DNA from 3 places in the Viridibacillus sp. d25.2 genome. Region 1 is predicted to be linked to each of the others. Evidence: riboswitches for the same ligand, from Rfam matches in the RefSeq annotation. Region 1 holds a riboswitch; each other region holds the start of a gene.

Evidence for each region. Region 1 has a riboswitch for thiamine pyrophosphate ahead of ACZLO7_RS19535 (ABC transporter substrate-binding protein). Riboswitches for the same ligand answer to the same signal wherever they lie in the genome.
Region 2: linked by a shared signal. The riboswitch ahead of thiT (energy-coupled thiamine transporter ThiT) and the one ahead of ACZLO7_RS19535 (ABC transporter substrate-binding protein) in region 1 are both predicted to bind thiamine pyrophosphate.
Region 3: linked by a shared signal. The riboswitch ahead of tenA (thiaminase II) and the one ahead of ACZLO7_RS19535 (ABC transporter substrate-binding protein) in region 1 are both predicted to bind thiamine pyrophosphate.

Annotation. Positions count from the first base shown of each region.
Region 1 is NZ_CM196652.1:3,963,139-3,974,225, reverse strand. Features, by position in the region: gene ACZLO7_RS19555 (S8 family serine peptidase) at 1-3,453, shown strand, start outside; gene ACZLO7_RS19550 (hypothetical protein) at 3,617-3,853, shown strand; gene ACZLO7_RS19545 (YybI family spore inner coat protein) at 4,775-5,506, shown strand; gene ACZLO7_RS19540 (hypothetical protein) at 5,622-5,768, shown strand; TPP riboswitch at 5,938-6,047, shown strand; gene ACZLO7_RS19535 (ABC transporter substrate-binding protein) at 6,152-7,144, shown strand; gene ACZLO7_RS19530 (thiamine-binding protein) at 7,158-7,448, shown strand; gene ACZLO7_RS19525 (ABC transporter permease) at 7,448-8,200, shown strand; gene ACZLO7_RS19520 (ABC transporter ATP-binding protein) at 8,206-8,952, shown strand; gene ACZLO7_RS19515 (TatD family hydrolase) at 8,958-9,725, shown strand; gene ACZLO7_RS19510 (MFS transporter) at 9,861-10,997, opposite strand.
Region 2 is NZ_CM196652.1:731,150-742,236, reverse strand. Features, by position in the region: gene ACZLO7_RS03655 (TspO-related membrane protein) at 1-540, shown strand, start outside; gene map (type I methionyl aminopeptidase) at 599-1,351, opposite strand; gene thiT (energy-coupled thiamine transporter ThiT) at 1,559-2,119, opposite strand; TPP riboswitch at 2,255-2,360, opposite strand; gene ACZLO7_RS03640 (M20 family metallopeptidase) at 2,506-3,576, shown strand; gene ACZLO7_RS03635 (magnetosome magnetite crystal formation protein family) at 3,625-3,960, shown strand; gene yxzF (small protein YxzF) at 4,019-4,147, shown strand; gene ACZLO7_RS03625 (aminopeptidase) at 4,462-5,691, opposite strand; gene ACZLO7_RS03620 (DEAD/DEAH box helicase) at 5,694-6,839, opposite strand; gene cuyB (cysteate racemase) at 6,940-7,641, opposite strand; gene ACZLO7_RS03610 (carboxylate--amine ligase) at 7,645-8,865, opposite strand; gene ACZLO7_RS03605 (C39 family peptidase) at 8,997-9,992, opposite strand; gene asnB (asparagine synthase (glutamine-hydrolyzing)) at 10,025-11,087, opposite strand, start outside.
Region 3 is NZ_CM196652.1:397,271-408,357, reverse strand. Features, by position in the region: gene ACZLO7_RS02110 (FAD-dependent oxidoreductase) at 1-983, opposite strand, end outside; gene ACZLO7_RS02105 (PH domain-containing protein) at 1,035-2,507, opposite strand; gene ACZLO7_RS02100 (PH domain-containing protein) at 2,504-2,998, opposite strand; gene ACZLO7_RS02095 (putative RNA methyltransferase) at 3,088-3,945, opposite strand; gene ACZLO7_RS02090 (DoxX family protein) at 4,138-4,482, opposite strand; gene ACZLO7_RS02085 (MATE family efflux transporter) at 4,794-6,164, opposite strand; TPP riboswitch at 6,334-6,438, shown strand; gene tenA (thiaminase II) at 6,536-7,225, shown strand; gene thiM (hydroxyethylthiazole kinase) at 7,225-8,034, shown strand; gene thiD (bifunctional hydroxymethylpyrimidine kinase/phosphomethylpyrimidine kinase) at 8,031-8,867, shown strand; gene thiE (thiamine phosphate synthase) at 8,860-9,513, shown strand; gene thiW (energy coupling factor transporter S component ThiW) at 9,510-10,001, shown strand; gene ACZLO7_RS02055 (1,4-dihydroxy-2-naphthoate polyprenyltransferase) at 10,068-10,994, opposite strand.

The sequences.
Region 1 (11,087 bases):
GAGGATCTTCTGGAAGCAGCACAATGGATTTTAGCACCGACTGATGCAAATGGAAATGCACGAGTAGATATGGCTCCAGATATTGTGAATAACTCTTGGGGTGGCGGTCCAGGTCTTGATGAATGGTACCGAGACGTAGTACGCAATTGGCGCGCTGCAGAAATTTTCCCAGAGTTTTCTGCAGGGAACACAACTAGAACAAATCCAGGTGGACCGGGTTCTGTTGCTGCACCAGCAAATTACCCAGAAGCGTTTGCAACTGGAGCAACTGATATTAATAACAAAGTGGGAAGTTTTTCTCTTCGTGGACCATCGCCATATGATCAAATCAAGCCAGACATTTCAGCGCCTGGTGTGAACATCCGATCAACTGTACCTGGCAGTGGCTATGAAGGTGGCTGGAACGGGACATCAATGGCTGGACCAGCAGTTTCAGGGGTATTAGCTCTTCTTCGTCAAGTAAATGCAAACATAACGGTTGACGAAATGGAACAAGTTTTAATGGATACAGCACTACCATTAACTGACTCTGAATATAAACAAACACCTAATCATGGATATGGTTATGGATTAGTAGATGCTCAGGCAGCTGTTTCTTCAGTAATGACAGGCCTAGGTACGTTAAAAGGTCAAGTAACAAAACAGGGTAATGACAATGAAGCACCAGTATTAAAACATAAAAGTCCTGCAGAAGCATATGCAGGGATGAATTTAGAGTTAACAGCTTCAGTAACTGACAATATTAGCGTTTCATCTGTTGTGTTAAATTACAAAGATGCAGAAGGAGCTTGGCAATCGATTACCGCAACTCACAAATCAGGGGATTATAAATCAGGGGAATTCGGAGTGACAATCCCAGGTGAGAAGATTAAAGTAGGTTCATTCAAGTATAAGTGGACAGTCAACGACTTTGGTAACAATGAAGTAAGTAGTGATGAATTTGCAATTCAAGTAAAATCAGGTATTACAGTAGGATACTCTGAAAACCTAGAAACAAAACCTACTGGTTGGACTTCTTATGGCAATAAAAACAGCTGGGAGTGGGGAACACCGACGTCAGGTCCAGGAAAAGCTGCGTCTGGTGACAAAGTGTATGCAACAAATTTAGCTGGTAACTACGACAGCCAAATGAATGCAACACTAGAGATGCCTCCAGTTGATCTACCACAAGGAAAATCTTATTTACAGTTCAAACAATGGCATAATTTCGAGGAATCCGCATCGGGTAGAGCTTGGGATTATGGACATGTCTTTGTCTCAACTGATAGAGAAGATTGGACACAAGTAATGATGGTCCAAGGCGCTTCAAACGGTTGGACCAATGCAGAAGTTGATTTATCAGCTTATGCAGGTCAACGTATTTATATCGGATTCAATGCGTACTCAGATGGAAGTATAAATAAAGAAGGTTGGTATATTGATGACATCGCACTAGTTGATGTCTCACAAACAGGTAAAGTTTCTAAAGACAAGAATAAAAACAAAGGTGCGAATGGTAAATCTAATAACGCTAACGATAATAACAGCAATAACAAAGGTAATATAGGAAAGGATCAAGATAAAAACGCTATGAAAGAAGCGGTTGATCCTAAAACTATTCGTCCTGTAATGCCTACAAAAGAAAAAACACCGATAGAAGAAGCTGTTGTGAATCCAACACTTTTACCACTTGGTGCACAAGTAAGTATTCTTGAATCTGGAAGATCAGTCTATTCAAATCCTGCTGATGGTTCGTATTCATTAACACTTGCTGCAGGAACATTCACTGCGAAAGCAGAAGCATATGGATTCACTTCTAAGCAACAATCCGTTTCTATTACAGCAGATGGCACGTCGACTGCAAACTTCACATTGAATGAGGTTGCACAAAATACAGTTAGTGGTAAGATTACTGATAAATCAACAGGCGAAGGCTTAGCAGGAGTAACGGCCTTACTCGTTGAAGATGCTAACATTACGCCAGTTACTACAGATGCAGAAGGTAACTATTCATTGACTGCATATGAAGGAGACTACACATTAAAAGTAATCGCTCGTGGTTACTATAGCCAAGAAGTATCAGTTAAAGTTGGTAAGCAAACTACGACACAAAATGTTGAGCTTAAACCATTCAACACGTACCCAGGTGGCGAAATTGGCTACGACGACGGTACTCCTGAAAATGCGCGTGCATTTAATGCAGCTGGCAACGCTTGGGCAGTGAAAATGTCTCTTCCTGAAGGAAAAGAAAACGGAATCGTTACAGATGGCGTATTCCGATTCTGGGACACTGAATGGCCAGTTCCAGGTGGTACGGCATTCGCAGTTGAAGTGTGGGACGCAACTGGAGCAGATGGATCGCCTGGTAAGAAACTTGCAGGCCCAATTGATGCAACAGCTCTACGCAATGGTGAATGGACAGTTGTAGATTTAAGCGAGCACAATATTATTGTAAAAGGTGATTTCTACATGGTGTATCGCCAAACATTCGCTAGTCCGAACACACCAGGGCTTGCAACAGATGAAAGCGGAAAAAATGCAGGACGAAGTTACCAAGGTGTTTCTGATGCTTGGTCGCCATCACCAGCTGAAGAAGGCAATTACATGATTCGTGCTCGTGTAAGCTACGAAGTACACGGTCCAATTATCACTTCACCAGCAACAAAATCTGTTACAAACCAAGCATCAACAAAAATTGAAGGAACAGCTTCACCAACAACAACGATTAAATTAAAACAAAATGATAAAGAAGTTGGATCTGCTGTCGTAGGAGCAGATGGTAAATTCTCAATCGAAGCTAAATTATTAGAAGGTGCGAATGATTTCGTAGCAGTGGCAACTTTAGATAATCGAGTGGTAGGGGAATCTGAAGCCGTCAATGTTATTTTAGACACAGTGAAACCTGAACTGAAAATCGAAAGTCCTCTAGATGGAGATAAAACAAATCGTGAGTCAGTAACAGTTGAAGGTACTGTTGATGATGCGAATCTAGATTGGGTTCGTGTAAATGGAAAAGACGCACCAGTAGTCGACGGAAAATTTTCAAAACGCATTCTTCTCGACAATGGTGTAAATGAAATCAAAGTAGTAGCCAGTGATAAAGCAAATAATAAAGAAACAAAGAAAATTAGCATAACAGCAAATTACGATGCACCTGTCATTGAAAACTTAACACCAGTAGAAGATCTTACTTTAGAAACAGGTAAAAGCGTTAAAATCGAATTTGATAGTGCTCCAGGATTGAAAGCTACTTTCGTAATCCATATGCCTTTAACGAACGTTAATAACGAAGTGCAAAATGCAACTGAACTACCTATGTCTGAACAAGCAGATGGTCATTACGTAGGCTATTGGACAGTACCATCAGGAACAGTAGCAAAAGGAGCAGTAATCGAAGTAAAAGCTGCTGACAATTTCAAAAATGAAGTGCGTCAAGAAGCGAAAGGTAAGCTGTATATTAATGTTGAGAAATAAATGCTAGTGAGTGATGAACCCCCTTTTCTATTATTAGGAAAGGGGGTTTTAATGTCTTGCAGAAAATGTAAAAGAAAAGACTCCTTTTTTATTCACTATTGCGGACCATCTTGTGCACTAATACATATCTTATAAAGAATGAATGGAAAAGGAGTGAAATTGAATGGTTCAACCTCTACACGGAGGACAGTGGCAACGCGAAAGTTCTAATTTTTGGCGAGGGCAGCATTGGAATCAAGGTAACAATTGGAACATGGGCCAAAACTGGCGTCCAGGTCATCAATGGAATCAATGGAATCAGTGGAATCCATGGCAACCATGGAATCCATGGAGTCCTTGGCAGCAATGGCAACCATGGAATCCATGGCATCCATGGCATCAACACGGTCACCGCTGGTAATGAAAAAATAGAACAAGTATAGTCACACACATACACTTAATTTCACACAAGTTTAATGACTATAAAGCATCCCCTGATTCTATTGAGTCAGGGGATATTACTATGCTCCAAAGGTAAATAAAAGTGTAAGGGAGAAGCAAATTATCTAAACGAAGCATGCATATAATAGATTAAAAGGTGGGGTGAATATTGGAGGAATATGCAAATATACTGAGGGGATTTTTGCCTCCAACTGCAACTATTTTAGAATTGCAACAACCTGAGAAAAGGCCAGCGATACTACTAGCAGATATAGATGGAGATCATAAAGAAGAGCTGATAGGAGCATACAATTATCATGGTCAAAATTATATTATGATATTAAAGAGCAACAATAATCAGTGGATTCCATTAGCAGACATCAAAGGAAGCGGATATGGAATAACGAAGTTAGTAGTTGTGCCACTCGTCAATACAAGTATGAATACCTTAATTGTAGGTTGGCAAATAGGCAGTATATGGTCCAGATTAGATCTATTACAATGGACAAATAAAGGTTTTGTCCATATACCTACAAATAATATGGTCTATAGTAAATTACAAGTAGAGGATATGCCGAGTACTAAAGGTTCGGATGGTAAATATGAGTTAGCAATATGGGGCCACGATACGGGGGAGGCATATAAAATAGCTGTCTATCGTTTTAATGGAAATAGACTTGTAAAAGCAAAGGATGTTTACCCATATTATTTCAAAAAGGTAGAAGAATATTATAAGAATCTATTGAAGAATAATGATTATCCTTTTTATTGGTATTATTTATCGGATGCTCAAATGAAGTCAGGAGATTTAGAACAGGCGCTCATTTCACTTGATAAAACGCTGTCATTTAATGCACCATACCCATCTAAAGAAACTCTACTAGAAAAAAGAAAACAAATTATGAATAAGTTGAAGCAACATCATGTGATAGCTCAAACCGTCATAGATAAAAAAAGAGGCGATGTTACGGGTGATGGCTTAATTGATACAATTCTTCTTACTGGTGAGAAAACCGAAGGAAGTCCATATTTGAAGAATATTACCCTTGTTGTTTTTAATGAAAAAACAAATTTTTACGAACAAATTCCATTAAAAGAAAATGCGGGTTATAACCCCACCATATCGCTCGGGGATTATACAGGAGATCATGTAGATGACATATTGATAGTCATAGATTCAGGCGGAAGTGGCGGCATAATATTCGCGTATGTATTTACATATGTGAATGGACAAATGCGCCAAGTATTTGACTCGGAAGCCTATAATGAGCTTTCAAAATACGAAGTTAATTATCTGGATCATTACAAAGTGAGCGTTACTAGCTCCTATCCAAAGAAAAAATATATCTTAGATTTAACGTATAAAGGAAAAGAATATTTATCTGAAATTTATAATATAGATGGCACGCTTAAAGAACCAATTCAAGGCTGGGTTGATCCGATTGGCGGACTCTATCCTATTGATTATGCTAGAGATGGCACCTACGAATTTTTGGCTTACCAAGAAATCGCGGGTAGATATCATGCCGACGGATTAGGATATGTGGAAACTGTATTGAAATGGAATGGACATGAATTCGTTCCAGATCGCCAAACCGTATCGATTTTCGGTGAAGATTTGCTTACGAAGTAATCGGTATTTATGTTAATACTTCTTCAACTAATATATAGTAATTAGAGAGTACAGAAGACGTGAATATTCTGCTAAATAACAATGGAGTGAGTTAGCGCAACAATGAGTCGAGTTAGTGCAACAATTACCAGAGTTAGCGCAACAATCACCACAAATAGCGCAACAAACCACCAACCCACAGATATCACATCCAAATAAATATTGGATTATTTTGTTTTTTGATATTAGAGAGTACAGAAGACGTGAATATTCTGCTAAATAACAATGGAGTGAGATAGCGCAACAATGAAGTGAGTTAGCGCAACAATCACCAAAGATAGCGCAACAATCACCACAAAAAGCGCAACAAACCACCAATCCAGGATATCACTTCCAAATAAATATTGGATTCTTTTGTTTTTTTGATATAATAGGTGAGAAAGTTCATATGTGCAAGAATGTGGGGGGGCTGGTGTTGCCAGCTGAGAATGTATCCGATAGATGCTGACCCTTAGAACCTGATCTGGTTAACACCAGCGGAGGGAACATCAGCTAAAATCTTGAGTATCATTGTATTTTAGAATGTATGTTAACGTCCGGAATAGTTCCGGGCGTTTTTCTTTTTGCATGGAACTTGTCAAAATAATATAGATGGAGGCAAGGGAAATGAAAAGATGTATGTTGCTCATTGTAGCATTATTGGCTTTAGTAGGTTGCCAATCAAGTGAGTCGAAAGGAAATGAAAAAGATTCAAAAAATGCATTAACAAAAGTAACTGTTGTTTTAGATTGGACACCAAATACAAATCATACAGGGTTGTATGTAGCACAAGAACAAGGCTTTTTTAAAGAGCAAGGATTGGATGTAGAAATAATTCAACCAGGTGAAACGGGAGCAGCTCAACTAATAGCATCAGGTAAAGCCGAATTCGGTATTACAGCGCAAGAATCGATTACACAAGCAAGAGTTCAAGGGGTTCCACTCGTGTCAATCGCAGCGATTATTCAGCATAATACATCTGGGTTCGCATCCCCGATAGACAAAAATATTAAATCACCAAAAGATTTTGAAGGTAAAACTTACGGTGGATGGGGTTCCCCAACCGAAAAGGCAATGCTCGATTCTCTTATGAAAATCGAAAAAGCAGATAGTAAAAAGCTAGACATTGTTAATGCTGGAGATGCTGACTTCTTTACAATGGTCAAAAAAGATGTAGATTTTGCATGGATTTACTACGCATGGACAGGTGTTGAAGCGGAACTGCGTGGAGAAAAATTAAACATGCTCTACTTAACAGACTATAGTGACAAACTAGATTACTACACTCCTGTCCTAACAACTAACGAAAAACTGATACAGAGCAATCCAGAAACGGTGAAAGCATTCTCTAAAGCAACATCACAAGGATATGAATTTGCTATAAAAGATCCAGAAACCGCTGCTGATATCTTACTAAAAGCTGCCCCAGAATTAGATGCAGAACTAGTTAAGAAAAGCCAAAAATGGCTAGCTGACAAATATCAAGATGATGCAAAACAATGGGGAGAGCAGAAGCTTGAAGTTTGGGAGAACTATGCAGAATGGATGAGTGAAAATAACATATTAGAAGGAAAATTCGATCCTGAAAAAGCGTTCACAAACGAATTTTTACCGCGATAAGGAGGAGAAAGACATGACCAATTCATTAATCAGTGTACAAATCATTCCAAAAACAAAAACATACGAGGATGTTATTCCTTTTGTAGATGCAGCAATCAAAATTATCGACGATGCTGGTGTGAATTATGAAGTGCATCCACTTGAAACAACAATGGAGGGCGAACTTTCTGAACTACTAGAAATTATCCAAAAAATGAATGAAAAAATGATCGAACTAGGTAGCGTAAATGTTATTACACAAGTGAAAATACTATATCAACCAACAGGTATTACACTTGGGACTTTAACGGAGAAATACAGATAATGAAATGGATACGGGAAAAAGGAGGAGCGTTTTTTCTGCTCCTTTTCATTTTAGGTTGTTGGGAACTGATTGTTAGATTCAAGGAAGTTCCGGGCTGGTTGCTGCCTGCTCCGACAGCTATTTTTTCTGAAGCAATCAAAGCGATCCCTACAATTTCAACTGATATTCTTGCAACAATTCAGTTAGCGATTTTAGGACTTACAATTGGAAGCCTTGTAGGGTTTATCATAGCGGTATCTCTACATATGTTGCCGAAAGTTCAAAAGCTTGTATATCCGTTACTTATTCTATCGCAAAATATTCCAATCATTGTTTTAGCACCTCTTCTAATTATTTGGTTCGGTTTTGGTTTATTACCAAAACTGATCATTATAGGTTTAGTCTGCTTTTTCCCAATAGTTGTAGCTGCATTAGATGGCTTTAAAAATACAGCTCCAGAGCTCAAATACTATATGGAAATGGCAGGAGCTTCGAAAAGCCAATTATTTTGGAAGCTAGAATTACCACATTCACTTCCTTCATTATTTTCTGGGCTGAAAATCTCAGCGACTTATAGTGTCATGGGGGCAGTTATATCTGAATGGTTAGGTGCTAAAAAGGGGATTGGTGTATACATGACTTTATCTCAGTCTTCGTTCCGTACAGATCGTGTGTTTGTAGCTATTTTCACCATCATGCTTTTAAGTGTCCTCGTATTTGGTTTGCTACGGTTGATTGAAAGAAGAGTAATTAAAGGCAAACTAGAGAGGTGAATTCAATGTTACTTAAAATGGACCATATTGAAAAGGCTTATGGAACAACTCAAGTTTTACATGATATTTCTATACATGTAGAGGATGGTGAATTTGTTGTATTACTTGGACCTTCAGGGAGTGGTAAGAGCACCATTTTTAACTTAATTGGAGGAATTGCTACACCAGACGAAGGGACTATTTCTTTGAATGACAAAACCGTTCATGGCCAAAAAGGGTTAATCGGCTATATGCCTCAGCAACCTTCACTGTTGCCTTGGAGAACCGTCATTGACAATGTCGTACTTATGCAAGAGTTAACCGGTAAACCGAATTACGAAGAAGCAAGTGAATGGCTAGAGAAAGTTGGATTACGAGATTTTCAGAATGCCTACCCAATAGAATTATCAGGTGGTATGAAGCAGCGAGTAGCTTTTATAAGAGCGTTACTCAGTAAACAAAACTTATTATGTCTAGATGAACCATTTTCAGCTTTAGATGAATTTACAAGAATTGAAATGCAAAAGTGGCTCCTTTCTGTATGGGAAGAGAATCGAAAATCCGTACTATTCGTCACCCATAGTATTGAAGAAGCAATTTTTTTAGCGGATCGAATTTATATACTAACAAAGCGCCCTGCTACAATAAAAGAAGAGATAAAAGTTCCTTTTGTAAGACCGAGAGAAGAAAGCCTCATAAATTCAAATGAATTCTTTCAACTCAAACAGAAACTTTTTAATATGTTGAAGGATGAAATTGAGGTAGGTGACTAAAATTGATGATTGATGCTCATATTCATTTTGATCAATATAGCGAAGAGCAGCGAGAAATACTATTAAACGAAATGGCTCAATTTAATGTGTCACATCTAATAGCAGTATCTACTCACTTAGCATCGAGTAAGGTCAATTTAAAATTAGCCCAACATGATAAGCGGATTCTTCCTGCATTTGGCTTTCATCCTGAACAAGTAATGTTAGAGGATAGAGAGCAAGTTCAATTGTTTGAATGGATAAGAGAACATATCGAAGAGATGGTTGCAATTGGTGAAGTTGGTCTACCTTATTATTTGAAGCAAGAAAAAGCACTCCCGTATCAACCATATATAAACTTACTTGAAAAGTTCATTGCACTTGCAGCTGAGATGGATAAACCGATTATTCTGCATGCTGTTTATGAAGATGCACACACAGTTTGTGATCTTTTAGAAAAATATAAAGTAACCTCCGCGCATTTTCATTGGTTTAAAGGGGATATATATGTAGTTAAACGAATGATTGCAAATGGATATTTCATCTCCATAACACCAGATGTATTGTATGAAAAGGAAATTCAACAGCTCGTAAAGGAATATCCCTTAGAGCAAATGATGGTAGAAACAGATGGGCCTTGGCCATTTAAAGGGATTTTCTCTGGTAAGATGACACATCCAATCATGATAAGAGCTTCTATTGAAAAGATTGCTACGATTAAACAGCAAGCATTTGAAGAAGTTGCTGCTACCTTATATGAAAATACACAGAAGTTTTATCGCTTGAAGTGCTAGCAAATCACTCACCTTAATAATAAAATCCTCTTTGTCTTCGGGCAAAGGGGATTTTATTTTGATATTGAGGTCACTATCTAGCTAAGCAACAAACACCACAAAAAAAGCCAGAGATATTAAATCTCTGGATGATCTTTAAGCTATAGCAGCTTTTCTATTTAATAAAGTTACACAAGCAAAGCACAGTAGCAAGATTCCGGTAAATACGAAGCAGCCTGTGATGCCAAATGACAACCAACCTAGAAGTGAAGATCCTACAACTACACCTAATGAGAAGAACGCATAGAAGTAACCATAAGCTTTGCCTCGGACCTCAACAGTTGTCGAATCAATCAGCAACGAATTTAATGAAGGGAATAAGAATGCGAAACCAAAGCCATAGCAAGCCATTGCAATGTAAAGCAACGTACTTGTGTCCGCTTGACTAATTAATAGTTGACTTAAACCCATTAAGCTAATGCCAAGCGCTAGCGTTTTAATCGGCTTAACTTTATCAAAGATTCTATTAGTAGGTGATAAGAATACAAGAACAGCTACAATGCCAAATGTACTCATTAACGTCCCACTCACTCGTGAATCAAAACCTAATTCTTGTACCTTTAAAGGTAACAAGTAAGCGATGGCTCCTTGGGAAAACATAAGGAAAAATGCGCCAGAGAAAGCTTTAAGTGTGCCGGCGTTTTTGAAAAAGGCTCGAATTGGGACGTGGACACTAGTAGATGAATCTTTTTTTATTTGAGTTGCTTTTAAAATAAAGGTAGCAAAAATGGCGAGCACTAGCATGCAGACAGCCGTAATATTAAAAACAAATGGAACGCTTGTCCGACTAGCTAAAATTCCACTAAATGCAGGACCAGTAATGGCGGCAATACCTATAAATGCTCCTGATATTGCACTGCTCTTACCACGTTTTTCTTGTTCCGTTTCATTTGCTAAAAAAGTAAATGCTGCTGGAACGATTAATCCTGCTACTAAGCCGTGGATAAAGCGAACAACTAAGAGCATTAACGGAGCATCCGCTAACATATAAAGCAACAAAGAAAGACCAGTAGTGAATAATCCTACGATCAAGATTGTATAGGGACCTTTGCGATCCGTTAAAAACCCCGAAATGATGTTACCAAATGTATTTGACAAAGAATACATACCAACCGCCAAGCCTGTTAGAAAAGCCGAGGCTCCAAGCGATTCAGCAAATGTACTCATGACAGGTAGTTGTGTAAACAAATCGAAGAACGAAAAGAACACAATGACATATATAAATTTTTTCATTAAAAACATCTCCAACAATTAAATTATCTATATATTATAGCTTATCAATGCCAATCACCCAAAATTTTGAAAGTTTTGGGAATGAAAAAA
Region 2 (11,087 bases), 1.3 Mb from region 1:
TACAAACATTGGTACAATTACCAGAGAGAGAACACGATTTCTATTCAGCAAACGCTGTTATTTACAGCCAGTTCATTACTTAATATTTTGTGGATTTTCCTGTGGCATTATAACTACTTCCAAATTACAGTTATCGTAATCCTATTATTATTAGCTTGTTTAGCACTTCTATATTTCTCATATAGTAATGATGAACAATCATGGTCAAAACGCATACCTTTCTCTATTTACTTTGCTTGGATTTGCGTAGCAACAATAACAAATATCGCTTTCGTACTAACGTCTAATCATTGGAATGGTTTAGGATTAAGCGATCCTTTATGGGCTGTTATTATGCTCACTCTAGGTACCGCTATTGCACTTCATATGCGTTTCCACCATTTCGATATTTACTTTCCTATCGTCTTCATTTGGGCTTATATAGGGGTCGCGATAAAAAATGGATTTGAGGAATTACTCGTAACGACTGCTGCACTTTTTTTAAGTGGTGTTTTATTGGCGGGAATATTATTTATTAAAAAACAAAAGCCTTCTAAATAACTGTATAAAACAAAAAGGCCTTCCTTGACGAAAATTCAAGGGAGGCCTTTTCATTATTTTAATCTAATTTAGTTGTAATAATCGGTTCACCATCTGTTACGATGATTGTATGTTCATATTGTGCAACTAGTGATTTATCAGGCGTTATAAATGTCCAACCATCACCTGACTCAACGATATGTTCTGCTTTTTGTGAGATGAACGGTTCAACAGCTAAAACCATTCCTTCTTTTAAAATTGTACGATCCCATGCATCAAAATAGTTCAATACATGTTGTGGATCTTCATGAAGTGAACGCCCAATGCCATGCCCAGTTAAGTTCATAATAACCGCTAAACCATTTGCTTTGGCTTCACGTTCTACAGCTTTACCGATCTGATTTAAACGGGCACCTGTTTTTACTTTCGTCATCGCACGATCAAATGCACTTTCTGCAACTTGACAAAGTTTATCGATTTCTGGATAGGATCCACCACCTACAACAAATGACACACCTGTATCTGCAAAGTAACCGTCAACATGACCTGATACATCGATATTAATAAGGTCTCCCTCTTTTAATGTAAGGTTCCCTGGAATGCCGTGTGCAACTTGTTCGTTCACACTTATACATGTATATCCGGGAAAATCATATTCACTTTTAGGTCCTGAAACGGCTCCATTTTCTTCAAACAAACGGCCACCAATTTCATCTAATTCTTTTGTTGTAATTCCTGGTTTTGTTGCAGCCTTCATCGCTTCACGGATTTGGGCCATTACACGTCCAGCTTTTTTCAATGCTGCAATTTCCTCTTGAGTTATAGCTATCATTTTATACGGTCCCTTCTTCTCATATGTCTACTCTCTACTATAACACTTTTTTCGCAAAATGAAGAACATGAAATTCGAGTATCTCTCCATTTCAAATGTCTATATATTTAGAAAATTTTTGTTTAGTTCTTATATTAAATATATGAAATTGTGTTACTGAAAGTACTAAAAGAGGACTCCATCTATAAGGAATCCTCTTTTTTTGCATCAATTTTTTTGTTGTAATAAACGAGGTGCTGAAGTAAATAAAAGTACAGCTACAACTGCTGTTAGTATAGTAGCTGGTAGCATATACGTACCATTATAACTGATAGAATACCAGTAAACATTTTGGTCACCTGCATATTCACTAAAGAAGACAACTCCTGCAGTAGTGTGAGCAATGTATCTCAATAAACCACCAAGAGTTGTACCAAGCACAATATACAAAGTCATTGTTTTTTTGTTTAATTGTTTACTTGCTGCAAACACTAGATGTCTCACAACACCAGCGAGACCGACTACAGTAAATGCTATAAAGTAATCGATAAATCCTTGAACAGGTGTAAAAATTGAGGCACCCATCATCACTTGCAATAAACCAACTAAAAATCCGGTAATCAAACCACCCAATACACCCCAACGGAATGCCATTAAAACAATCGGCACCATAACAAGACTTATAGAACCACCTTGAGCCCACAGCTTAAATGACAGCTGATCCAAAATCAAACCGATTGCAGCAAAAATTGCAATCTCGATTAAAAACAATAATCTCTTCTTATTCACAATAAATATCCTCCCGTTGTTCTGATGTAGAACACACAAGACCTAAACGTATCTCATTTATAAATGAGCTCTAGATAGTAAAACTGTCGGCAACAAAAAAAACGACATCAGGACAGGTCCTGACATCGGTTATATGTCGGTTTCTATCCACATTCCTACGCAAGCATTAACTTACAGGTTCAAAGGGTTAGAACTTTGGGTTCACTCTCAGCCGACCATTTCGGCTCCCCTTGTGGTAAATACATCATTTAATTGTAGTTTTCGAACAACTCTATTGTACTCAAACAATTCTTATATTTCAATAGATTACTGAAATGTTAAAGAACTCTCTGCCAAAAACAATTATAATGAACAAAATGGAATTTAATGAAGGGAATGACAATTAGATGATTGATTTACTAAAAAAACTTATTACATACAAAAGTGATACACCTATAGGCGCCAATGAAACTTTACAATTTTGTGCTAATTGGCTTAAACAACAAGGTATAGATGTTAACCTTCATCATAATAATGGACTTGATATTTTAACAGCTGAGGTTGGGCAGGGCCAAGATTGCCTTATCTGGAACGGTCATGTGGATGTTGTACCAGCAGCAATTGAACAATTCACTCCCACTGTTGATGGTGACCTTTTATACGGGCGTGGAGCTGCTGATATGAAGGCCGGAGTCGCTGCGATGATGTTCAGCTTTGTAGAGCTATCTAAATCAGCTTATAAGCTTCCTAGACGCCTCCAACTCCATCTGGTGACAGACGAAGAAACTGGTGGTGAAAATACATCAGGATGGCTTGCTCGTAATGGGTATAATGGCCAATTTGTTATTTGCGGCGAACCGACACATCTGCAAATTGGATTACAAGCAAAAGGCATTTTACAATTCGAACTTCAATTCAAAGGTCAAGCATCACATGGTAGTCGCCCTTGGGAGGGGGTGAATGCTATTTTACAAGCCATGCAATTCCACTCAAAACTGCTAGAATCACCAATAACAAATGCTCGTAATGCATTTTATGATTCTCCATCGATTAATTTGGCTACAATACAAGCAGGTGAACGTTTTAATGTTGTCCCAGATCAGTGCAATGTACGTTACGATATCCGATACGTCCCAGGGCAATTAGCAGAAGATATTCTAAAAGATATTCAAAAAATTCTAGATGACGGAAAAATCCAAGCTGAAATCATTATTCACAGTATTGCTCCTGCAGTTACAACAAATGCTGACGATCCATTTGTTTTATCATTATTAAAAACAACTGCTGAGGTTTGTGACAAGCAAGCCATGCTATTTGGACAACACGGTTCTGCTGATACTCGATTTTATGCAGCAGATGGCGTAGCAGCAATCGAATTCGGACCAGATGGAGCAGATTGGCATGGTCCTGCTGAATATGTCAGTATTTCATCTATATACCATTTTGCAGATATAATAAAAAGACATGCGTTGAGTTGAATCTTTTTGGGCGCTGTAGCGTAAATAATAATATGAATGGAGGTGCTTGTGCTGGATAATAATAGAGTATTATCTGCATTATGTTATTTCAGTATCTTTTTTGCGGGATTTCTTTTGCCAGTGATTGTTTATTTTGTAAGTACTGATTCGGATGTAAAACACCATGCTAAACGAGCATTCATATCACACTTATTACTTATAATCCCATCAATATTTGGTTTCGTTATTTTCTTTTTCGTGTTTGGTTTTTATGGAAACAGTTCTGATAATGTGTTGAGTGCAGGGCCTATTTTAATTATCACGTTTATTATTGTAGAAATACTATTGTCTGCGGCAGTGATCATTTGGAATATCATACAAGGTGTTCGTGTACTACGCGTTTAAGATGAAGCATCTAGGGAATAAAAATAATATTAGCTTTTAAGAAATGGAGTGCTACTGAATGAAGGTAAGAAACGTAGTAAAAACTGCAATAAAATTAGCACCACTTGTTTACCCAATTATTATTAAAGTTATTGATTCTCGTAAAGCCAAATCGAAACAAATCCCAATGAAAAGATATAGACCATAGTATTAAGTACTCTTATGCGGATAAATTCATGCATAGGGGTTTTTTTATGGGTTTTTGATTGTTATGGTAAGTGAGATGATTGTTGTGGTAACTCCTTTGATTGTTGCGCTAACTTCTTTGATTGTTGCACTAACTTCTTTGATTGTTGCACTAACTGAGACGTTTGTTGCGCTAACTCACTCGTTTGTTATTTAGCAGAATATTCACGTCTTCTCTACCTCGATTTAAGGATAACTATACTCAATCTACATTCTTCTATAACAATAAAAAAACTGGTACGTCCCAAGGGAGCGTACCAGTTTTTCCTTATTTAATTAAAATGCCCAACTTCCGTTGCGGAAGATTGGTTCTACTGTACCATCTGTTAAAACACCGTCGATATTCATGTCGGCACTACCAATCATGAAATCTTCATGTGTAATAGAAGTATTAATACCATGCTCTTCTAATTGTTCGTGAGATAGAGCACTACCACCTTCGTAACATGTTGGATAGGCTTCACCAATAGCTAAGTGATTAGAAGCATTTTCATCAAATAATGTGTTGTAGTAAAGAATATTTGATGCAGAGATTGGTGATTCATGTGGTACTAATGCTACTTCACCAAGATATTTTGAACCTTCATCAGCTTTAATTAATTCTTGTAGTAAATCGTTCCCAACGCCAGCTTCTGCTTTGATGATTTTGCCATTTTCAAATGTTAGCTTGAAATCATCAATGATATTGCCTTGGAAGACAAGTGGTTTTGTATTCGATACAACTCCGTTTACTCCATACTTAGATGGCATTGTATATACTTCTTCCGTCGGCATATTAGCTACAAATGAAGTTTTCTCTGGCGTTTTACTAGCACCAGTTTGCCAAATATGTTTGTTAGGTAATTCAATTGTCAAATCAGTTCCTGATGCTGTGTAGTGAAGTTTTGCATAGCGTTTAGCATTCAGTATTTCCGCGCGTGTGTATAGATTTACTAAATGGCCTTGCCAGTTTTCAACAGCATCTCCTTCACCAATACGAACCGTTTTGAAAATTGCTTCCCATAAAGCTTCTACTTGCATATCAACTTCTACATCTGGGAAAACTTTAGCTGCCCATTGCTTTGATGGTACAGCAATAATTGCCCATGCAATTTTGTCATTCATCACAGCTTTACGGTAATTCGTTAATGCTTTACCTGCTGCTTTTTGCTGTGCAGATAGCTTGAATACAGGGACACCTGATAATAAATCTGGATCCGCGGCATCAATCCATAATAATGCACCTTTGCGTTCAATTAGCTCGTTACGTTGTTCGCTAATCCAACGAGGGTATTTTGCAAATTCATCCTCAGGAGCATTGTCAAAAAAAGCGCGGTCAATTTCTCCATCAGAGAAATTGACTGTAACGCGGCCTGCTCCTGCTGCATATGCTTCTTTTACAACTAAGCGTGTGAACTCAATTGTATCCGTAGTCGTGTTAATTAGAAGTGTTTGACCTTTTTGAATATTGACGCCTACTTTTACAGTAAGCTCAGCATATTGTGCTAATTTCTCCTGGAATGTCATACTTATTTGCCCCTTTTCACAGTAGGTTTGGTTGTTCCTTCGATTAATTTACCAGCTGTCCACGTTTTTCCAACGGGTTTTGATGGTAGCTCACGAGTCCATTTACGATACGTATGCTCTTCATGGTGTGCAAGTAATGTTAATACTTCACCATCTGCTCCTGCACGTCCTGTACGGCCTGAACGATGTAAGTATTGCTCCATTGTATGCGGTACGTCCACATGTATTACATGTGTTAGGCCTTCAATGTCTAATCCACGTGCAGCTACATCTGTCGCGATTAAAATACGTGCTTCCCCTTTACGGAATGAATCAAGTGCTTTTTTACGCTCTTCTTTTTTCATTTCTGAGTGTAAAACAACAATTGGTGCAGCACGGTATGAAAGCTTTGTTTCTTTCATTAATAATTGGTCTAAATTATTTACGAATGCTAAACCACGTAAACCACTTACATTTGAAAGTTTGCGTAACATCTCTGTTTTATTTCTTTCTTCAATTTTCATAAATGAGTGAGTTACTAATCCTTGGTTTGGCATTTCATCTAAGCTAACTTTGAAGCGTACAGGCTCATTCATCATACGTGCAGCAACTAGCTCGATTTCTTCAGTAATCGTTGCAGAAACAACGGCTACTTGACGGCCATGGCTTGCTCCGTCGATAAATGATTTTACTAATACGCGATAGTCACGACTAAGAAGTTGATCCCCTTCATCAAGGATAATTTTCGTTAGTTCATGAAGCTTTAGTTTTTTCGCTTTCACTAATTCATTTAAACGTCCTGGTGTACCGACAACGATTGTTGGTTTTTTCTTTAGTTTATCAATTTGACGTTGTGGATTTGCACCACCTATTAACGGAACAACTGTAATGTTCGTTCCTGCAACCCACGTACGGATAACTTCAACAATTTGCATACATAACTCTTGTGATGGAGCGATAATTAGTGCTTGTGTCGCTTTTTTAGAACCATCAACTGTTTGTAAAATTGGTAATAGATATGCAAGTGTTTTACCCGTTCCTGTTGGAGATTCCGCTACTACGTCCTTGCCCTCAAGTAATGCAGGAATCATTTCATCTTGGATTGGCATCGTATGTTCGAAAGTCCATTTTTTTTGTAAATCTTCGTTTAATAAAGTTAAAAAAGACATTGCTGTTCCACCTTCTCTCATTCACATATTCATAATGTGAAATATAGTTTTTATATAAAAACCTGCCCTTTAATTAAGATGAAGGACAGGTTTTTCCGCTCTAATCTAGTAATTCATATCCACAACTAACAATAGCACAATCAGCAAGTACAAGTAACGAATCAATATAAGAATCGTCAAGAGCTAGCTCACGGTTTACAATCGAAAGCTCAGTACATCCTAAAACTATACGATCGCAACCTTCTGCTTTTATCGCTTCTTCGATTACATTCCATTCATCGCTTGTAACAGCCTTACCTGCTTTTACGCTATCATAAATGATAGACATGACTTGCTTTTGCAGTTGTTCATTTGGAATAACTGGTTCTAAACCAACCTCTTCTAATGCTTGTTGATAAACGCCTGAGGTAAGCGTACCAATCGTTGCTAATACTCCAACGCGTTTAGCACCGAGTTGTTTCGCTTTAATTGCTGTTTCTCGAATCATATGCAGTACTGGTACTGGAGAGTTTTCTTGTAGCTCATCATAAAATGTATGTGCTGTGTTACAAGGGATTGCAATTAGCTCTGCTCCAGCAGTTGCTAGCTTATGCGTATCCTCAACCATTAAGGGTACTGGACTTGGTTCAGATGGATTCAGAATATGAGCCGTTCTGTCAGGAATACGAGTATCATTATCTATAATAAAATGCACATGTTCCTGATCTTTGATAGCTTTCGTTCTGCGAACAATCATTTCTCCTACAAGCATTGTCGCAAGTGGTCCTACTCCGCCAATAATACCTAACGTTTTTTTATTCATGACTTAAGACAAACCTTTGTTATTAAAATATTTTTTGTATTTGCGGTAATAATTCAAATTGTTTAGCGTTAATTTAAACCAACGTTTAATGTTAAAATCTTTTTTATAAAATAACGAATTCGTCATTTTACCGGCTCTGATTAAACGTTTTGCTTCTGCTTTTAGTTCCTCATTTTGAGCGTATTTGAATAGAACTCCTTTAGGGATGATCATCCATAAATGCTTTTCTTTCGCATACGTTAAACCTAAATCTTTGCCTAACATACGGTCATCTGCTACGTACTTCATCAAGTTATGCCCACTTGCTGTTACGTAGTAGCTACTACGACCGTTACGTAAATTGATTTCGAATAATTTATATTCGCCATCACGAGAATCGTACTTCATATCGAAGTTAGCAAAGCCTGTGTAACCGATATCTTCTAGGAAAACACGTACTCGGTCCATGATTTCTTTATCATATGTGTTAATGATTGCTGCATAACTACCAATACCTTCTGGTGAATGTTCTTCAAGGATTGGATTACCAAGAGACATCAATTTCACTTTACCATCTTGTCCAACATAGGCGTTCAATACACGCATATACGAATCGTCACCAGGGATGAATTCTTGGATAATTAGATGGTCTTTATATGATGAGCTATAAATAGCTTTTAAAATTGCTGTTTTCTCTGCTTCATCATGCGCCACGAATACTTTTTTCTTACCTGGGAAGCTACATGCCCAGTATTCAACCGAGTTAGAGGCTTTAATAATAATAGGGTATTTAAATTTTACGTCAAAGCTTTCATATGTTTCGTACGTGCATGTATCAGTTTTTGGATAGCTGAAATTATATTTCTCACACATTTTGTAGAAGTTTTCTTTCAACAAAATTTGGTCCATTAATGATTCATCAATATACGGCACTGTGAAGTATTTGATTAACTCAGGTTTGTTTTTAATAATTAGCTTTGCATAATCATCGCCACAAGCTAATAGCAATAATTTTTTATGAGAATATTTCTTTGCCACTTTCACCAATTCATCTACAAAATTTTCCTGTTTGTTTATATTGGGTACTTGTACAAAGTGAAGAATACTACTATTTTGTGTTGCTGTTAAATGTGAACGACCGATAACGATTGGTTTAATACCGTATGCTTCATAAAATGAACGAGCCATTCCATATGCATTCATATCGGATCCGATTAATATTGGTAAAAATGGTTGTTCTGCCATTGTATATCATCTCACTTATAATCTATTGTTTTGCCATTAGTGTACCATATTTCGCAAATTCTTTTCGAATCTTCATATACGACTTATGTACCCTTATCAAAAAATCACAGAGGACAATCCCCCTGTGATGATTACTTCCGAATTGCAACAGCTTGTGATCCGAGTTTCTTGTAGCTTTTGAAGAAGCTAGTTTCATCGTGAGAAACATAGCCATGTAACGGATCCATCACAATTACTTTATCATCTATATGCCCAATTAGGACTACAGCATGAAGATTACGATACATATCCAGCTTGTTATTTGTTCCCTTAATCCACCAGCCCTCTTTGAAAGTAGGCTTGGATAAATCAAGTGTAACCCAAACTACAACAGGTATTCCCTCTTGTACGAGCGAAATTATTTCCTTTGAACTTTGACCGCTTACATTTTCTACTTGCAATGATACGTCTTTATCTTTGGCTATTTTCTTAGCTGCCTTTTCAATAACTGGTGCAAAGACATATGTACCTGTATGTTTGTTAAATGGGTCACCCGCATATGCTTTCGCTGGATCGGGACCTATTCGTTTATTACCTTTTTTAACAATCTCTTGTTTTGGTAAGTAGTTTTTAGCCATATCTGTTTTTGATAGATTTAGCCCATAATAATTAAGTGCTGCTGTTAAAGCTGTAATTTCACAGCCATGGGGTAGTTCAGGATTTTGCATTATAATCGGCACATCTAATTGCTGTGCCTCACGCTCAAAATATGTCTCCAAAACTACATAGCCCATATCTTTTTCAATTGTTACAACTTTACCGACGCTTTTTGTTTCTTCACTTTCATCTGTATAAATCGATGAAGTGACAAACAAATATTGATGCCCTTCTTGTAAGTCAGAAACGATAGCTTCACCTTCTATGTCCCCAGTTGCTGTCGTTACATCCTCATCCGTCTCCATATCTCGGACGGTCACTTTCATATCTGGTACCGGTGTGCGGCTACCGAATTCAACAATGAGTACTTTTATGCCCTCATTTTGCTGCTTTTCTTTTGCTGGGGAAATGCTACTGCAACCGCTCACCGCTACCAGCATTACAAAGCAAAAGAGGAGCAGCCTCATTGGCATTTTACCTCTCTTATCCAATGCTGATGATCCCTTCTACTTGTCACTTGTTTTTAGCTAAAATATTTTTTGTACCAAACTAAGAACATATAAATTGTCCAGATTTTACGTTGATTTTTCGCTTTGCCTTCATAGTGGTCTGTTAATAATTTTACGATTGCTTGTTGGTCAAAGAATTGTGCTGCTTCTGGAGATTCAAATGATTCTTTAATCTTGTTGAAGTATTTCTCTTCTTGTATCCATAAACGAATTGGTACTGGGAAACCGATTTTTTTACGGTTAGCCCATGCTTCTGGCAATGCACGTTTAGAAGCTACTCGGAATGCATACTTCGTATCTTTATCATTAATACGGTAGCGAGCCGGTACTTTCGAAGCAACTTTCATTACTTCTTTATCAAGGAATGGTACGCGCAATTCAATTGAGTGCGCCATACTCATTTTATCCGCTTTTAATAAAATATCGTCGACTAACCATAAGTTTAAGTCTAAGATTTGTTTTTTCGTTAAATCGTCTTCACCAGCAGCTTTTTTATAAATAGGCATAACGATATCTTTGACTGTCGGTGCATCGTTATATTTAGCTGTTAAAATATCAGTTGCCTCTTGCTCTTCGAAAATATGAGCTTGTCCAATAAACGTTTCTTCTACTGGTAAGCCACCTTTCATCAAGAAGTGTTTACCTCTTACTTCTGGAAGCTTTTTGGCTATTCCTGATACTGGACGACGGATGAAGCCCGGTACTTTTTTATATTTTTTCATAGATGCTGATTCATCGTACTCTTCATAACCACCGAATAATTCATCGGCACCTTCACCAGATAACACAACTGTTACATGTTTACGTGCAAGTTCTGCCAAGAAGTAAAGTGGTACAATAGATGGGTTTGAATGAGGTTCATCCATGATATATTGAATATCCTCAATTTTGTTAAAGCATTCATCTGGATCAAGCACTTCATTGATATTTTCAATACCAAGCTCTTTAGAAAGTTCTTTTGCATTGTCAATCTCAGAGAAGTTTTGAGCGCTAAAGCCAACTGAGAATGTTTTATCTGGTTTTAACACAGAAGCTACATAACTTGAGTCAACACCACTAGATAGGAATGAACCCACT
Region 3 (11,087 bases), 920 kb from region 1:
ATAGAAGTACCAACAATTCCTTTGAAAGTTTCAACAACACCAACCATATTCATACCTGCAATACGCCCTTGCTTATTCGCTGTCGTTCCAAGTGGAGTATAAGTATTCTTCTGCTTAATCCGATGAAAATGACTAGCACAATCACCAGCAGCATAAATGTTTTCTATACTTGTCTCCATATATGCATTTACCAAAATTGCGCCATTTTGCATCATATGCATACCGGTACCATCAAGAAAATTTGTATTAGGCCTTACTCCAATGGCAGCTAGTACAAAATCAGTCTCATACTCTCCCTTATCTGTTACAACTGTTTGCACCCTAGCTTCGCCCTTAAAGCCTTTCACTTCTTCATTGAAGATTAATTCAATCCCATTTTTCCTCGCCTCTTCATGAATGAGTTCCGCCATATCTTGATCGAATATTTCAGCTAACTGATTACCAAGTTGAATAATACGTACCTTCTTACCAAGTTCCGCAATACTTTCAGCCATTTCTAAGCCTATGTTGCCACCACCGATGATGGTTACCTGTTTAACAGAATCATTTAAATCATTTAAAATAGCCTTTGCATCAGGAATAGTTTTTAACGTATGAATCCCAGCCAAGTCAGCCCCCTCAAAGTTAGGGAAGATTGGGTTAGCACCAGTAGCAATAAGTAAACGGTCATACGAAATTTGAAAATCTTCATTCGTTTCAACTACAACACCAGATACCGTTTTCGCCTCGGAATCGATACTTGTCACATCATGTCCTGTTCTAGCATCAATACCATACTTCGTCCGAAACGTTTCTACACTACGCGCGATTACATCGTTTGTTGATGGGATTCGGCCATCGATTACATATGGCAAACCACATTGCCCATAAGAGTAAATACGCCCCCTATCCAATGTTGTTACTTCAGCTTGTTTATCTCGACGTACAATTTCCATCGCTGCGCTCATACCTGCAGCATCTCCGCCAATAATTACATATTTCATATACTTTCACCTCTGCTTCCATTATTCCCATTCTATAATCATTAAAACTAATTATTGCATTTTAACTTCTTGGGTTCTATCCATGTACCAGTTAAAAAATTCAGATGCAACCTCTTGAGGTACGTCAAGAAGTTCCTTATGTAACACTGGTTTTGCTCTGTTTACCGTTTTAATTGAGGCCACGTTAAAGTACCGCTGTAGCTTCGAACGTTCTGTCTTCACTTCTATTACTTGACTACGCTTTGTAATAAATAATACGGTAGAAAATCCACCTGTTTTCATTTGTATGAAAGACTCATTCAATATATATCGACTATTTTTAAAATCTAATATGCGCGAAGAATAAATAATTAGAAGCAAAGCTATCGAAATCCACCATAATGAAGGCTTGAAATACCAAATTACTGCCGTTGCAATAAGCCAAATATAGCTTGGGCGAATCACTCGAATCCAAAGTACCTTCTTCGGCATTTCATGCATATTCTCTTCCACTTGATAATCTGGCAACAGCTCACTTATCAATGTATATGCCTTTCTCACCGGTAAAAATGGATACAGTGTATTCGTCTCTACTTCTCCAATTGTAGTATTACCTGCACTTATAAGTTTTACCTCGGCAAGTCCTAAAATCCTCTTTATGAAAGACTGCGAAATCTCAACAGCCTGTACCTTCTCTTTGCGAATTGAAAATATTGATTCATTGAAGACGCCTTTTTTTATATAAACCTTCTGTGTATCTGATGAAATTTCATATTTGCCGTACTTTATAAAGGTATGAACCATACCAATTGCAATAGAGATTAGTAGTAAGCCAATAATAACAGCTGCTAAGATTGCCCAACCCCATTTCAAAGCATCTGTCACTTCATCCTTAAACATATCGAATTTAACAACATCATCTAGTTTAAAAATGATTGGAATTAAAATTAAAAAGCTAAGTGAAGTAAAAGAAGCCTTCACCAAATCTTGTTTTGATGGTGTAAAGTGAATAGTCTTTTTATCTTTCAGCTCTTGCTCTAATGAATGCTCCTCAAAAATCCCAGCTTTATATTCCCTAATAATTTCCTTATGTGAACAAGTTTCTGTAACTGCTCTCTCTAAACTTTCTGCTTCAGCTCTAGAAATTACATCAAACGTAATGGAACTTTCATCACCAGCAGCTGCTGTTTCTACAGTCAATGAAGTCACTTTAAAAAGTTTATGAAAAACAGTCGTTTGGTGTTGGACATTCTGTACTTTTAAAAATGGAATAGTCCGCTCACTTTTCGAAAAAATCCCGGACTTAATATAGATAGCATTATCCTTTATCGCATATCTATATGTTAGCCATTTACCGATACTCATAAAGAGCGTTATCACAACATAAGCCAAGAAGAGCCATTTTGCTGTTTGAATCCACCATTTATCAGACCCCATATTCAATAAAAAAATAAATATAAAAAAGATTATATTATTTTTAATTAGGTTATATAGATCAAATACTAGAACGAGCGGATGTAATCTTTTCAACGGTTGCACCATCATTCCACTTCCTTAATTTTTGCATAATGTGCAATTTGATCACGCAATTCAAAAGCCTCTCTCTCAGAAATCGCGGGAATTGCATGCTCGGATCCCATAGTTCCAATCTGAATCGAATACAAGCCATATTTACGCAAGAAAGGCCCTTGATTCAATTCTACAGACTGTACCTTTGTCATTGGAACCAGTTCATTCACCTCTTTTAAAGCACCGTACTTCAATTGAATAAAATTCTCATCCACATCATAGCGCCAATACTTTTGCTTTAATGTTGGCTTGAACAAAATCTCCCAAATTGCCGTTAAGACCGTCAATATTAGAAGCCCCAAAATAATCCAACCGATCCATTCCTTCCACTCAAAACGTATATGTAAATAGTAGAGGATCCCAAGTACTGTAAGAATCCCGGCATTTGCTAACGTCTCAGTTATACGCCAAACCTTTACAGCCTCTTTTGAAATACTTCGCTGTGGCGCTTCAATTTTTAAATACATCAAATCACTCCTTCTTTATGCAATACGGATAAGATAAGGAAAAAGTTTCTAAATAAAAAATATCCCCCGCTAAAATGCGGAGGACTATCTTATATTTTTCCAACTAATATATCTAAATCAATCGTAATTTCAGTTAAATCTATAGCTGTATCATCATTTTTTTGGTGCCAACCCATCGGTGTCATATGCATTAATAGAGGCACCAATTCCTGATCTATTGCTATAGTTTGTGTAATACGCTTTATCTCTACTTCACTGAAATTCTCTTTGAATCGTTCAACAGTAAGTTCATTTGAATAGGACTCTTTTTCAGAATCCGCGAAAAACATAGCGCGTAATTGCTGTAAATATCCACTTTGTGGCACGATTTTAATAACCATTCCATTCGGCTTTAATAGTCGTTTAAACTCCGTATAATTTGCAGGTGATAAAATATTCAAAATCGCATTAAAACTTGTTTGTTGATATGGACTTTTTGCTAGGTCGCCGACACACCAAATCATGTCATCGTAATTGCGCCCTGCTGCAATAATTCCTTCTTTTGCAATATCAATACCTACTCCAATAAAACGCTTACCAGCTTGCTCCTGGAAGTTATTTTTTATGCTTGCTAAATGTGACCCTTCTCCACATCCCGTATCTAATACAACAACATTACTATTCATCTGCTTCAGTAAATCACAAATCGCTGTATGCATCGATGCATACAAACCACTTTCGATAACCTTCTTACGTGCTTCAAATAAATCTTTCCCATACATTGAAGTCGCAGCATGTGTCATGAAATTCACATAGCCTTGCTTTGCAATATCAAAAGAATGTCGATTGTCACAAACAATACTACAATCTTCAGTCACCATCATCTCATCCCCACAAACAGGACAAGCAAACATTCCTTGACGCTCCCTCATATAATTCGCGCTCTCTACTTTTCTCGGCAATGCCATGCCAAACACCTCGTTCATTAATCTTCTTTTCCAAGTATACAAAACTAAGCGATGATTGGCTAAGGATAAAATATGAAGAGGCAGTAGGCTGAGCTCTAATATTCTTCCGGCTCATATCAATGAGTCTGACGGAAAATCACCTATAATCAAAAAATCACTGATGACTCAAAGCCATCAGTGATTTAGCTTTTTCTATAAGTTCAAAAATAATACTCCAAATGCAAGCAAACCTAGTACGATAATTGGCAATGTTTCTTTTATAGAATCTTTCACACGAACATGTGTTAGAACGCCACCGATTGCTGTAACTGCTAATAATGCAGCTCCAAAAATTGCCCATTCATTAATCCAGAATCCAACAATCAATGAAATAGCAGCAACTAGTTCTACCAATCCCGTTACAACACGGAACCATTGTGGCAGGCGCCAACGTTGAAAACCTTCAACGTGCATTTTTGAGCCGCTTACTTTCCCTAATCCCGCTATCAAAAATGCAGCAGCTAATAAACCGTGTAAAATCATTAATACGATTTCCATCTTACTCCCCCCCCTTCATTAAATAGAGGCATTTTTTCACACAAAAAGACGGCACACTTTCTTAATTAATTCATTATTGAATATTGATTGTTATAAAAAAACGTGTAGTTTTGAACTTTATTTTTCACTTGTAAATTATTATACTTACAACTGTACAATCTTGTGTGGACTTTTATTCTAATTGTAATATTAACTCTCTAACTTCTTGATTAGCACTAACCCCTCTCATCAAAAATCCATAAAAAAAACGCTAGCATCAATACGCTAACGTCCTTTTTCTCACTACAAGCTATATACAATGTCTAATCAAACTATTTCGTTTTGTCAGGAGAAACCAGAGCATACCTTTCCCAACGACGACTTTTCCACCTAAAGAAAACTAAGATAGCTCGGAACCATTCATCTGCCGCAATTGCTAACCACACGCCCACTAAACCCATATCTAATTGGAATACAAGTAAATAACCAAGTGGTAAGCTCATACAAACCATCGAGAAAAAACCGATGACTAACGGATATTTGGCATCACCTGATGCTCGTAACGAGTTAATAATTGTGATATTAAATGTACGTCCTGTTTCTAGCAAAATGCTGCACACTAACACTGCCGCACCTATTTTGATAACCTCTGGATTATCAGTAAAGAGTCGCATTAATGGATAGCGGAAAATAACGACTACTGCGACCATCACTACTGTAAATAATAACGCCCATTTCAAGCTAATCCATAATTGTTTATAAGCCGTATCCTTTTCATTAGCACCTACATAACGACCAACCATTATTGCGGTACCCGTTCCAATCGCTATGGCAAATAAATAGGTAAACATTGAAATATTATACGCATATTGCCGAGCTGCCAGTGACTCTGTTCCTAAATACGTCACATAGTATAAGAAGACAATTTGACAACCTTGGTACATCACCTGCTCAAATGCAGAAGGAAGGCCAATTTGCAGAATCTTACTGATATATTCTTTTGATAATGACACGTAGTATTGCAATTTAATACGTACCTCTAGTGCTTGATACAATAACCAAAAGAATACTAATAGGGCCAAAATACGGCTGACAACTGATGAAATGGCCGCACCTTGCACACCTAGTTCAGGGAAGCCAAGTTTACCGAAGATCAAAACATAGTTCCCTATTACGTGAAAAATATTCATTCCAAGTGACACATACATCGTCTGTTTGGTCCAACCATGCACGCGAATAATCGCTGCTAATGAATTTATAATTGCTTGCAGGAAGATAGCTCCTCCAACAATAAATAAATATTTACTAGCATACTCAAGAACATCACCTTGTAAATTCATTGCAATCATAATATTTTTTGAGAAAATAACAAAAGCGACACTCATTATTAGGCCAATAACTAAATTCAACGAAACAGCTAATGCTGTAATTTTGGATGCTTCCAAATAACGCTTAGACCCTAAATATTGAGCAACAACAATCGATGCCCCATTCCCTATTACTTCCAAAATCAATATTGCTATATGAATGTATTGATTAGCGGCACCGACACCTGATACTGCATCATCTGACAATGCGCTCAACATAAATGTATCAGCGAGCCCCATCAACATAAATAAAAATACTTCTAAAAATATCGGCCATGTTAAATGAAATAAATTCAATTTCTCTTCTGGCCCCTTCACTGTTGCAGATACACCCATCCGCTCACCTTACTTTCTAATTTAAAAATTCGGATAGGCTGTATCTTAACATAGAAATAAGCTCATAGCTATGTCATATGCCATTTATTACAATCTATTTACTATGGTTAATTTATACCTTGCTTATTCCTTTATTTATGTTATATTGTTGTTGAAAACTAAATCGCTTTTTAACCACTAGGGGAGTCATATAATTGGCTGAGACGCAGAGTACTGCGGACCCTTGGAACCTGATCTGGCTCATACCAGCGGAGGGAAGTGGCGCTATCAGTCTATTTTGTTTCATTGAAAATGATTGCTTGCCGCCTACTGACACCGATCAGGAGGCGGCTTTTTGTTTTCAAAAAACAAAAAATTTGGGGTGCATAGAGATGACATTTTGTGAAGAAGTAAGACTAGAATGCAATGATTTATGGGAAGGTAGCTTTCATCATCCATTTGTAAAATCACTTGCGGCAGGTACATTACCACTCGACATTTTCCAATATTACGTACAACAAGATGCTTATTACTTAAGCCATTTCGCAAAAGTGCAAGCACTAGGAGCCGTAAAGGCAAATGATTTACATACTACACAACGTTTTGCCAAACATGCTGAATCAACATGTACTGCAGAAATGTCACTTCATGAGCAATTTTTTACTATGTTAGATATCACGGATGAAGAATTCGCATCATTTGAGCCAGCACCAACAGCTTACGAATATGTTTCTCATATGTATCGTACAGCAAATAACGGTGACCTCGCTGACACTCTAGCTGCACTACTTCCTTGTTACTGGCTTTACTATGAAATTGGGGAACGTCTAAAAGATTCACAACCTAATCACCCTATTTATGATAAATGGATTCAAACATATGGATCTGAATGGTTCGGAGAATTAGTAGAGGAACAAATTAATCGCATGAATGACCTTGCTAAAGATTTACCTCCTACACGTATTCAGCAGCTAAAAGAACATTTCCGTAAAAGTAGTTATTATGAATGGCACTTTTGGGAAATGGCGTGGACGAAACAACAATGGACAATTGGACAATACGAACAGGAGCTTACTAAATAATGTACAAAAAGCATTTACTAGAAAAGCTGCGTGTTGAAAAACCGTTAATCCACAATATTGCAAATGTTGTTGTTGCCAATTTCCAAGCAAATGGTCTCCTCGCACTTGGTGCTTCACCTATGATGGCAGAAGGAATTGAGGAAGTAGCTGAAATGGCTGCCCTAGCCGACTGTACAGTTCTTAACATCGGTACACTTGATCAAGGAACTGTATCTTCTATCATTGAAGCGGGCAAAAGTGCCAACAAAAAGGATATTCCCGTTGTCCTTGATCCAGTTGGTGTAGGTGCTAGTGAGTTTCGTAAGCAATCGGTGACAACTATTTTAAAGGAAATTAAAGTTACAGCTATTCGCTGTAATTTAGGAGAACTTGCTGCACTTGGTAATGTCGAATGGCAATCAAGGGGAGCCGATGCTGGTGAAGGGCAAATAGATGTACAACTAATTGCCAAAGAAGTAGCCAATCGAAATAGCTGTATCGTTGCAGTCACTGGGGTTAAGGATACGGTAACTGATGGACAAACGACAATTCAAATTGAGGGCGGACATGACTTTATGCCACTAATTACAGGCTCTGGGTGCTTACTTAGCGCAGTGACTGGTGCATTTCTTGCTGTTTCAGAGGGACAACATTTGCAAGCAACCGCGAGTGCGCTATCATTTTACAAACAAGTTGGCGAAAAGGCAGCACAAACAGCCATTGCTCCTGGCACTTTTGCAGTCGAATTAATTAACAACTTATATTCTATTATTTCAGAAGATTTACGTGACAACATGATAGTTGTAGAAAACGAAGGTATTCAATTATGACAAGAAACGTTGCTATGACAATTGCAGGATCTGATAGTGGTGGTGGCGCTGGAATTCAAGCCGATTTAAAAACGTTTCAAGAGCTTGGTGCTTTCGGTACTTCAGCAATAACAGCTATAACTGCACAAAACACTTTAGGTGTTCATGACGTTTATGCCGTCGGCGTTAAAAATGTCGTAAGCCAAATCGAAGCTATACTCAACGATTTTCAGGTAGGCGCTATTAAAACCGGTATGCTTTTTTCAGCAGAAATCATCCACGGTGTAGCAGGTACATTAAAAGATTATGATCAACCAATGCTCGTTATTGATCCCGTCATGATTGCAAAAGGTGGAGCTTCACTTTTATTAAATGAGGCAGTACACACTCTGAAAACTGAGCTTCTACCACTTGCAACCATTGTTACACCTAATATCCCTGAGGCTGAAGTGCTTACAGGTTTAACAATTGTATCAGATAATGATGTAGAGAATGCTGCGAAGAAGTTAATTACAATGGGCGCGAAAGCCGTTGTCTTAAAGGGTGGACACCGTGATACAAAAAGTTATGCTGAAGATTTATTTTTAACAGCAAACGGAGAACGTTTCATTATGCGCTCTGAAAGAATCCATACGAAAGATACACATGGCACTGGTTGTACATTCTCAGCTGCTATAGCAGCCCGCTTGGCACAAGGCTTTACCGCTTCGGATGCAGTGATTGATGCGAAATATTTTATCCAAGCTGCTATAGCGAATGGGCTACACTTGGGTGCTGGCCATGGACCGACAAATCATTGGGCTTATCGTGAGCTTTCAGAAAAGGCACGAAAGGAAGTTTTAATCCTTGAATAGAGAACAACTTCAACTATATTTCATTATGGGGAGTCAAAATGTCGGAGAACGTGATCCACTCATTGTTTTAGAAGAAGCTCTACGCGGCGGTATCACCTTCTTTCAATTCAGAGAAAAAGGAGAAAACGCTCTTATTGGCGAAGATAAAATAATTTTTGCTAAAGCATGCCAAGCTCTATGTAAAAAACATGGTGTGCCTTTCATTGTCAATGATGATGTAAACTTAGCAATTGCTTTAGATGCAGATGGTGTACATGTAGGCCAAGATGACGCTAATGCTAATACAGTTCGGGAAAAGATTGGGGCGGATAAAATATTAGGAGTCTCTACACATTCATTAGTAGAGGTTACTGTAGCTATTGCCGCAAGCGCTGATTACGTTGGTATTGGTCCAATTTACTCCACCACCTCTAAGGCGGATGCGAAGTCCCCTGCCGGTACTACTTTAATTGAACAAACAGCGACTAAGTATCCCACTTTACCGATTGTTGGTATTGGCGGTATTACAATTGATAATTGCCAAACGGTTATCAGAGCAGGAGCAGATGGCATTTCACTCATCTCTGCTATCGCAACACATGAAAAACCTTTTGTAGCTACACGGCAACTACTACATGTCTTGCAACAGGTGGCGAAAATATCATAACTTCACGCAAAACGACTATAGCTATGTTTGTCGCTATTGCCATTGCAGGTTCTGTTTTTGTGTCATTTCCAGCGGGAATCGCACGTGCTTATCCAGTTCAACACGCTGTAAATGTCCTAGCTGCTGTAATGCTAGGACCTGGACCGGCTGTTCTTATTGCATTTCTTACTGGACTTGTTCGAGTAATAACCGGCACTGGTTCCTTACTAGCTTTTCCTGGTGGTATGATAGGCGCTTTTTTAGCAGGAATGCTCTATAAGTATTATCGGAAAGTATGGCTAACCGCTGTAGGAGAAGTATTTGGTACAGGTATACTTGCCTCATTGATTGCTATACCATATGCCAAAATAATAATGGGCACTTCATTCACCGCTCTTTACTTTATGCCAGCATTTCTTGTCTCGAGTGCCAGCGGTGCTCTGCTTGGTTGCATCATAGCAGTTCGACTAAAGGAAACAAAATTTGCTCATCAATTGCAAAAGCACTAAATATATTCACAAAAAAACTGTCTAACAATCTCATTTGATTGTTAGACAGTTTTTTCATTTCATCAATTAAGTTAAATAACTTAATACTAGTCCCACTGACAATAAAAATCCAAAGAATGTATTTGTCAATGCAGTTGATTTCATCGCAATCCCCTGCTTAGGGGGATTATTTACGCCCTCTTTAAATGCCTTAATTGCCTGTAATGGTTTTGGAACACTTATTAATACAACAAGTAACCACGGGCTAACAGTACCTATAATAATCAGTGCGATTATCCATACATAAGACACAACAAATGAAAATGCTAGTAAATTGACAGCCTTTTCACGGCCTAAAAGAATTGCTAGTGTTTTACGTCCACCAATTGTATCTTCCTTAATGTCACGAATGTTGTTTGACATATTAATGCCTCCAACTAATATACCCATTGGAATCGATACTAAAAGACTTGTCATACTGACGGTTCCAGCTTGTATAAAGTATGAAATTAATACAAATCCAATCCCCATACTAAGACCTGCAAATAGCTCTCCAAACGGTGTATAAGCAATTGGGTAAGGCCCACCAGTATATAAATAACCGATTGCCATACCTACTGCGCCAATTGCAACTAGCCACCAGCTACTACTCATACAAATATATACGCCGAGTACAACAGCGACTCCATATAATGCTAGTGCAAAAGCTAGCACTGTAGAAGGTTTAGTACCGTGGCGTACAAGCGCACCACCAATCCCTACAGAATCAGCTGTATCTAATCCACGTTTAAAATCATAGTATTCATTGAATAAATTGGTTGCAATTTGTAGTGCTAAACAGCATACAAGCATTGCCACAAAAATCAATATATCTATGTTCGTATCGAACATAGCAAGAACTGTACCAAGAATAACAGGTACAAATGTTGCTGTTAAAGTATGTGGACGAGTAAGTTGCCACATCAACTTAGCAGTACTAATCTCTTCTATATTCTGATTACGATTTTGACTCATAATCAACTTCCTTTCATATTAAACTACAACTACTCTATATTAACTGATTTTCAAGTATCACGCCAAAGGGGAAATTTCTAATAGATTGGGTAG